3 regions of the Enterobacter sp. PL_is511 genome follow, and region 1 is predicted to be linked to each of the others. Evidence: riboswitches for the same ligand, from Rfam matches in the RefSeq annotation. Region 1 holds a riboswitch; each other region holds the start of a gene.
The links. Region 1 has a riboswitch for thiamine pyrophosphate ahead of thiC (phosphomethylpyrimidine synthase ThiC). Riboswitches for the same ligand answer to the same signal wherever they lie in the genome.
Positions count from the first base shown of each region.

Region 2: another riboswitch for thiamine pyrophosphate. It lies ahead of thiB (thiamine ABC transporter substrate binding subunit); the one in region 1 lies ahead of thiC (phosphomethylpyrimidine synthase ThiC).
Region 3: another riboswitch for thiamine pyrophosphate. It lies ahead of thiM (hydroxyethylthiazole kinase); the one in region 1 lies ahead of thiC (phosphomethylpyrimidine synthase ThiC).

Region 1 is NZ_JBVPGP010000009.1:7,737-9,998, reverse strand. It holds gene thiC (phosphomethylpyrimidine synthase ThiC) at 1-1,318, opposite strand, end outside; TPP riboswitch at 1,398-1,509, opposite strand; gene AC0TN7_RS00270 (Rsd/AlgQ family anti-sigma factor) at 1,564-2,061, opposite strand; gene nudC (NAD(+) diphosphatase) at 2,157-2,262, shown strand, end outside.
Region 2 is NZ_JBVPGP010000022.1:93,149-95,410, forward strand. It holds gene thiP (thiamine/thiamine pyrophosphate ABC transporter permease ThiP) at 1-576, opposite strand, end outside; gene thiB (thiamine ABC transporter substrate binding subunit) at 552-1,535, opposite strand; TPP riboswitch at 1,567-1,667, opposite strand; gene sgrR (HTH-type transcriptional regulator SgrR) at 1,704-2,262, opposite strand, start outside.
Region 3 is NZ_JBVPGP010000016.1:94,869-97,130, forward strand. It holds gene thiD (bifunctional hydroxymethylpyrimidine kinase/phosphomethylpyrimidine kinase) at 1-706, opposite strand, end outside; gene thiM (hydroxyethylthiazole kinase) at 703-1,473, opposite strand; TPP riboswitch at 1,509-1,605, opposite strand.

The DNA of each region.
Region 1 (2,262 bases):
TCGGCACGTGTCCCGGGCCTTCAATCATCACCTGCACGTCATACTCCCAGGCGATTTTAGTCAGCTCGCCCAGCGTGTGCAGCTCGGCAAACTGCGCTTCGTCGTTGGCGTCGCGGATGGAGCCCGGACGCAGGCCGTCGCCCAGCGACAGGGAGACGTCATAGGCGGCGCAGATTTCGCAGATCTCGCGGAAGTGTTCATAGAGGAAGTTTTCCTGGTGATGGGACAGGCACCACTTCGCCATGATGGAACCGCCGCGCGAGACGATACCGGTCAGACGCTTCGCCGTCATCGGCACGTAGCGCAGCAGCACGCCCGCGTGAATGGTGAAGTAGTCCACGCCCTGCTCGGCTTGCTCCAGCAGCGTGTCGCGGAACGCTTCCCAGGTCAGGTCTTCGGCAATGCCGTTGACCTTCTCCAGCGCCTGATAAATCGGGACGGTGCCAATCGGTACCGGGCTGTTACGCAGGATCCATTCGCGGGTTTCGTGAATATAGCGGCCGGTGGAGAGGTCCATTACCGTGTCCGCGCCCCAGCGCGTGGACCAGACCAGCTTTTCCACCTCTTCTTCGATGGAGGAGGTCACGGCCGAGTTACCGATGTTCGCGTTGACCTTCACCAGGAAGTTGCGGCCGATAATCATCGGCTCGGATTCCGGGTGGTTAATGTTGGCGGGGATAATCGCGCGCCCGGCGGCCACTTCGTCACGCACAAACTCCGGCGTGATGTTCTCCGGCAGGCGAGCGCCAAAGCCTTCACCCGGATGCTGATAGCGCAGCACTTCGCTACGGATGCGCTCGCGACCCATGTTTTCGCGGATGGCGATGAATTCCATTTCCGGCGTGACGATGCCCTGGCGGGCGTAGTGCAGCTGGGTCACGCATTTGCCCGCTTTAGCGCGTTTTGGCGTCAGCAGGCCGGTAAAGCGCAGCTCGTCCAGACCGTCGTCGGCCAGGCGCTCTTTGGTGTACGCAGAGCTGCGCACGCTCAGTTCCTCGCAGTCGTTGCGCGCATCAATCCACGGCTGGCGCAGCTTAGCCAGACCCTGCTGGACGTTGATGGCAACATCAGGGTCGCCGTACGGACCGGAGGTGTCATACACCGGCACGGCTTCGTTGTCTTCGTACTGCGGATTCTCTTTGCTGCCGCCGATAAGCGTCGGGCTGAGCTGGATTTCGCGCATCGGGACGCGGATATCGGCCTGCGAGCCGGAAATGTAGATGCGTTTCGAGTTCGGGAAAGCGGTGCCTTCCAGGGTGTCGATGAAGTGTTGGGCCTGTGCGCGCTGTTCGCGGCGGGTCAGTTTTGCAGTAGACATAGCTCATTCCAAAAGTGAAGGACATGGCTTGTCAGACGACGGATGAAGCAAGAGAGGATCGCCCGGGGAGCGATACAACAGCAGTGTGACTCTTGTTCCCTTCGCAGGTATTAGCCTGATCAGGTTCCGCGGATCCCGAATTAACGGTCTCAGCCCGCGCTTTCAGGCGCTGGGCACTCCGACAAGAAAAATCCCCCTCGTGAGAGGGGCGAATGGTTGTAAATTACTCGTTAACGGTGAAGAACTCAAGCAGGGCGCGCGACGTTCTCTTCGTTACTGATGTTCAAATCATTGTCCAGCACGAGGGCGATCAGCTTATCTTCCAGCGTGAATCGCTCTTCCAGCGCTTCACCGAGGTCGGATAGCGCCCGCTGAAACTCAAGATAGTTATCGTGATCGATGGCGTTCTCGAGCGCGGAATCATAGTAATCCATGATCTGCTGGGTGTTGGCTTCCAGCAGCGGATAGAGCTTGCTGGCTGCTAAATACGGTGTTGTCCCTTCCATTTCGCGGATAATGCGTTCATAAATATTGAAATGGCCGTCGGACAGATAGTCGACCAGGCCCTGACAAAAATCATCCAGCGCTTTTTCATTCAGTCGCATAAACGATTCTTTGCCAGGCTTAATGCCGACCAGATTGTAATAAGCCACGAGTAGATGCTTGCGCACATGTAGCCAGCGATCCACCAGTTTGTTACTTCCTCTAACGCGCTCAGTCAGGCTTTCCAGCTGGTTTAACATGGTCGACTCCGCAAAATGTAGGATTGAATCTGCTTATCCAGAATGTAACCACAATGCTAACAACATGTCAGTGAAGCGAAGGTAGTGCAATAGATATGGATCGTATTATTGAAAAATCAGATCTTGGTTGGTGGATCGTCAGTCACGAACAAAAATTATGGCTCCCTGCCGGGGAAATCCCCTATGGCGCAGCTGAGACGT
Region 2 (2,262 bases), on a different contig from region 1:
CAGCCACGGCCATTCGACAAAGCGGAAGAACGACACGCCGCGCATGCCGAGCTGGGCGGCAACCTGACGCTGTTCGCCGGGAATGTTCTCCAGCGCCTGCAAGAAGAGGCGCGTTGCCATCGGCATATTGAAAAAGACGTGTGCCAGCAGGATGCCCTGCAGCCCGTAAGGCGAGAATGACCATTCCAGACCAAGCTGGCCGAACAGCGATGCCAGCCAGCCCTGGCGACCGTAAACGCTCAAAATGCCGAATACCGCCACCAGCACGGGCAGGATCAGCGTCATGGCGCACAGGCGCAGCAGGGCCTGCCTGCCGGGGAAACGCCGCCGATACAGGGCGCGCGCCAGAAAAATGGCCGGGATCACCGACAGCAGGGCAGAAAGCGACGCCTGCCAGAAGGAGAACCGGATAACGTGCCAGAGGTAGCTGTCGTGCCAGAGGGCGAGCAGATCGCTCTCTGGCGCGTTGAACCACAGTGCAAGAAAAGCCCCCAGGCTGACCACCACCATCACTATGGCGGCGAGCAGCCCGGGCAGTAGCCAGCCGGGAATTAGCGGCTGACGGCGCGTTGCCATTCACTTACCCATGCTGCACGCTGCGCGGCGACCTGCTGCGGCGTAAACTCCAGCGAGGTTGTTGGTTTGGTCAGCTGCTCAAAACCTGCTGGAAGCGCAACGTTAGTGACCGGATACATCCAGTTGCCTGCGGGAATCGCATTCTGGAACGCCGGTGAAACCATGAACTTCAGGAACTTCTCGGCCAGCTCCGGCTGTTTGCTGGCGGCGGTACGCGCGGCCACTTCCACCTGCAGATAGTGCCCTTCAGTGAAATTCGCCGCAGCGTAGTTGTCTTTCTTCTCGGCGATAATGTGGTAGGCCGGAGAGGTGGTGTAGCTCAGCACCAGGTCGCTTTCGCCTTTCAGGAACAGACCATAGGCTTCGCTCCAGCCCTTGGTCACGGTGACGGTTTTGGCGGCCAGCTTCTGCCACGCTTCCGGCGCCTTATCCCCGTAAACCTTTTGCATCCACAGCAGCAGGCCCAGCCCCGGCGTGCTGGTACGCGGATCTTCATAAATCACGCGCCACTTCTGGTCACTTTCCACCAGCTCTTTCAGACTCTTCGGCGGGTTTTTCAGCTTATTTTTGTCATAAACAAAAGCAAAGTAGCCGTAATCGAACGGCACAAAGGTGTCGTTCTTCCAGCCGCCAGGCACATTAACGGCATCTGCCGCGACGCCGCTTTTGGCAAACAGTTTGGTCTGCGAGGCGGCGTCCAGCAGGTTGTTATCCAGCCCGAGCACCACGTCAGCCTTGCTGTTTTTCCCTTCCATACGCAGGCGGTTGAGCAGCGACACGCCATCTTCCAGTGCGACGAACTTCAGCTCGCAGTTGCAGTCGGCTTCAAAGGCTTTTTTGACTACCGGGCCAGGGCCCCAGTCGGCAGAGAAGGAGTCATAGGTGTAGACCGTCAGGACGGGCTTCGCAAAAGCAGGCAGCGCAAACAGCGCCAGCAGGGGGAGAACTTTTTTTAACACTTTGCACCTCAAAGTTGAGTGGCAAAGGATTTTGAGCGACAGCCTCAAATCCCTTCGCCGGCGTTATCCGGATCAGGTTCGACGGGTATTATCTCAGCGCACATCTGTGATGCAGCACCCCGTTGAGAACGGCGCTATTGTAATGATTTGGTGAATATTACGAAAGCGTTATGGCTCCGGGGGCGCAAACCAGGCGGATTTAAAATCAAACCAGCCCAGGGTATTCATCCGCAGGCCGCGCATACTGCGCTGACCCTGGATCATCAGCCAGTGGTGGATTAACGGGACGATGGTCTGTTCGGCCAGTAGCTGCTGGCACCACACGGCAAGATTCATCTCGCCCGCGCGCCACTGGGCGGCATCCTGCTGCCAGTCACGGTCGATGCAGTGCTGGATCAGCGGGACTTCATACAGGTGCGAGAAGAGCGAGAAATCGAGCGGCAGGGTGAAGTTGGCGCTGTTAAGCCAGATATCACTGGTGATATCCCCCTGGTGCCATTCGTCATAGTCAACTTCCCTGACCTCCAGCGTTACTCCTTCGGCTGCCAGTAGTCGGGTCATGATCCTCGCGATAAAACGATGCTCCACGTGCTCGCGGTAGTAGGTCAAGGTGATGGACTCCAGCCCTGCGGGCTTGTCGCAGTGCGACGGGCGGGCGTGGTGCCAGCGCGGAAGCAGGCCGTAGGCCGGGAACCAGTATGTCTGGTACTGCGCTTCCGCATGGTAG
Region 3 (2,262 bases), on a different contig from region 1:
CTTCGCGCACCGTATCGGCCCAGCCGTCATGCCGTGGACGCAGCGCCGCCAGCGCGGCCGAAAGCGTACAGCCCGTGCCGTGGGTATTTTTGGTCTGCACGCGCGGCGCGGTAAAGCGCACTTCGCCGTCGCGGGTGAAAAGCCAGTCCGGGCTTTCCGCGTCATCCAGATGCCCGCCCTTCATCAGCACCGCACCGCAGCCCATTGCCAACAGCGCGTTCCCCTGCGCTTTCATCTCGCGTTCAGTTTGCGCGTGCGATGTGCCTAACAGCGCGGCGGCTTCTGGCAGATTGGGCGTGATGAGCGCCACCTGCGGCAGCAGCTTTTTACGCAGGGTTTCCACGGCAGAGGCGGAGAGCAGCGGGTCGCCGCTTTTTGCCAGCATGACGGTATCCAGCACCACGTTTTGCACCGCATAACGCTTAAGCCGCTCGGCCACCGCTTCAACAATGTCCGTCTCGGCCAGCATGCCGATTTTAGTGCTATCAATGCGCACGTCGCTGAACACCGAATCCAACTGTGCGGCAACAAAATCCGGCTCGATACGGTAGACCGACTGCACACCGCGCGTGTTTTGCGCCACCAGCGCGGTGATGACGGAACAGCCGTATGCGCCAAGCGCGGAGAAGGTTTTCAGGTCAGCCTGGATACCCGCGCCGCCGCTGGGATCGGTACCGGCAATGGTCAGAGCGTTAATCCGCTTCATGCCTGCTCCTCCAGCGTGTAGAGCGCATCCAGGAACACGCTGGCAAAACTGCCCGGGCCACGAGACTGCGCAATAGCGAATGAGCCAGCTCGCTTCATCCATCCGCAGGCAGCAGCGATATTATCCAGCCGGTCGCCCGGCAGCGAGCAGCTCGCCGCGACGACGGCGGAGAGCGCGCACCCGGTGCCCACCACGCGTGTCATCAGCGGGTCACCGCCGGTTACCGTTCGGGTGCGTTGTCCGTCAGTGATGTAATCCACCTCACCGGTGACGACCACAACGGCATTGGTCTGGCGGGCCAGCGCCTGAGCAGCGGGCACCGCGCTGGCGGCGGTATCGGTCGTATCGACGCCGCGCCCGCCTGCGCTCATTCCGGCAAGAGCAAGGATTTCTGAGGCATTGCCGCGAATGGCAGCCGGTTTCAGGGCAAGAATTTGATGGCAAAAACGGGTACGGAACGCGATCGCGCCAACGGCAACCGGGTCCAGCGTCCAGGGTTTGCCTGCCGCCACCGCGCTTTCTATTGCCCGACGCATCGACTGGGCGCGCGGCGCGGTCAGCGTGCCAACGTTAACCAGCAGCGCATCGGCTATCGCGGCAAACTGCTCGGCCTCTTCGGCCTCGATCACCATCGCCGGTGATGCGCCAAGCGCCAGCAAAACGTTGGCCGTAAAGGTCTGTACAACATCGTTGGTCATACAATGGGTCAGTGGAGAACGGGTTCGGAAGTGGTGTAAAACGTGTAAATCGAGCAGGTCAGGCTGCATGGGTTCGCTCCTGCCTTGCGTGAAGAAGCGATGACCGGGAAGGCATCTGACTTCCCTACGCTGGCATTATCCAGATCAGGTGTTGCGGGTATTTCTCAGCCCATCAGTGATGGGGCACCCCGAGTCATGAAGATTAAATCTCTATACTTTTTTCCAGATTAGGGGAAGTTGCTCGCTGACGCAAGCGTGCCCTTGCGGTTGTCGCTTCTTCATTGGGATGTCCTCATGTGACTTATTAAGGCACTCCTAACATCGCGGCGTATTCATCAACTGGGAGGAGGTCATATTGTCGTCAGAATTCTGCAAGAGTTTTTAGGCTCTATATTAATGAATATTACAAAACAGCCATATTTAGTGCCGATTATTATCAAATGATTAACATTTCATTTATCACTAAAAATCTGGCTTGAGTATAAGAATTTTTAATCCCTTCAATGTGACTTTTAGAAGACAATAAACCCTATTTCACTCGAAACACAAAGTGTTCATTAAGTCATACACTTAATTTAGACATTTGCATCTATTTCAATAGTTTAAACACTGAGTCATAGTTAACAATTCAAACTATAAGGCAATGTATATATTGAAGAAAGTCTTCTTACACCACCCCTGGACACTGTTGCATTTAGTGCTTTACGTGATCCAGATCAACATTGACTTATGTGCAATCCTGGATAGTTAATTCATCTTATAAAAAAAGAATTGCGCGAGAATTAACCTAATTTAGTACAGACTAATAGCAGGGTTAATCTCCATATCGGTTAGAAAGCTAAGCGCTTGCAAAAGCTT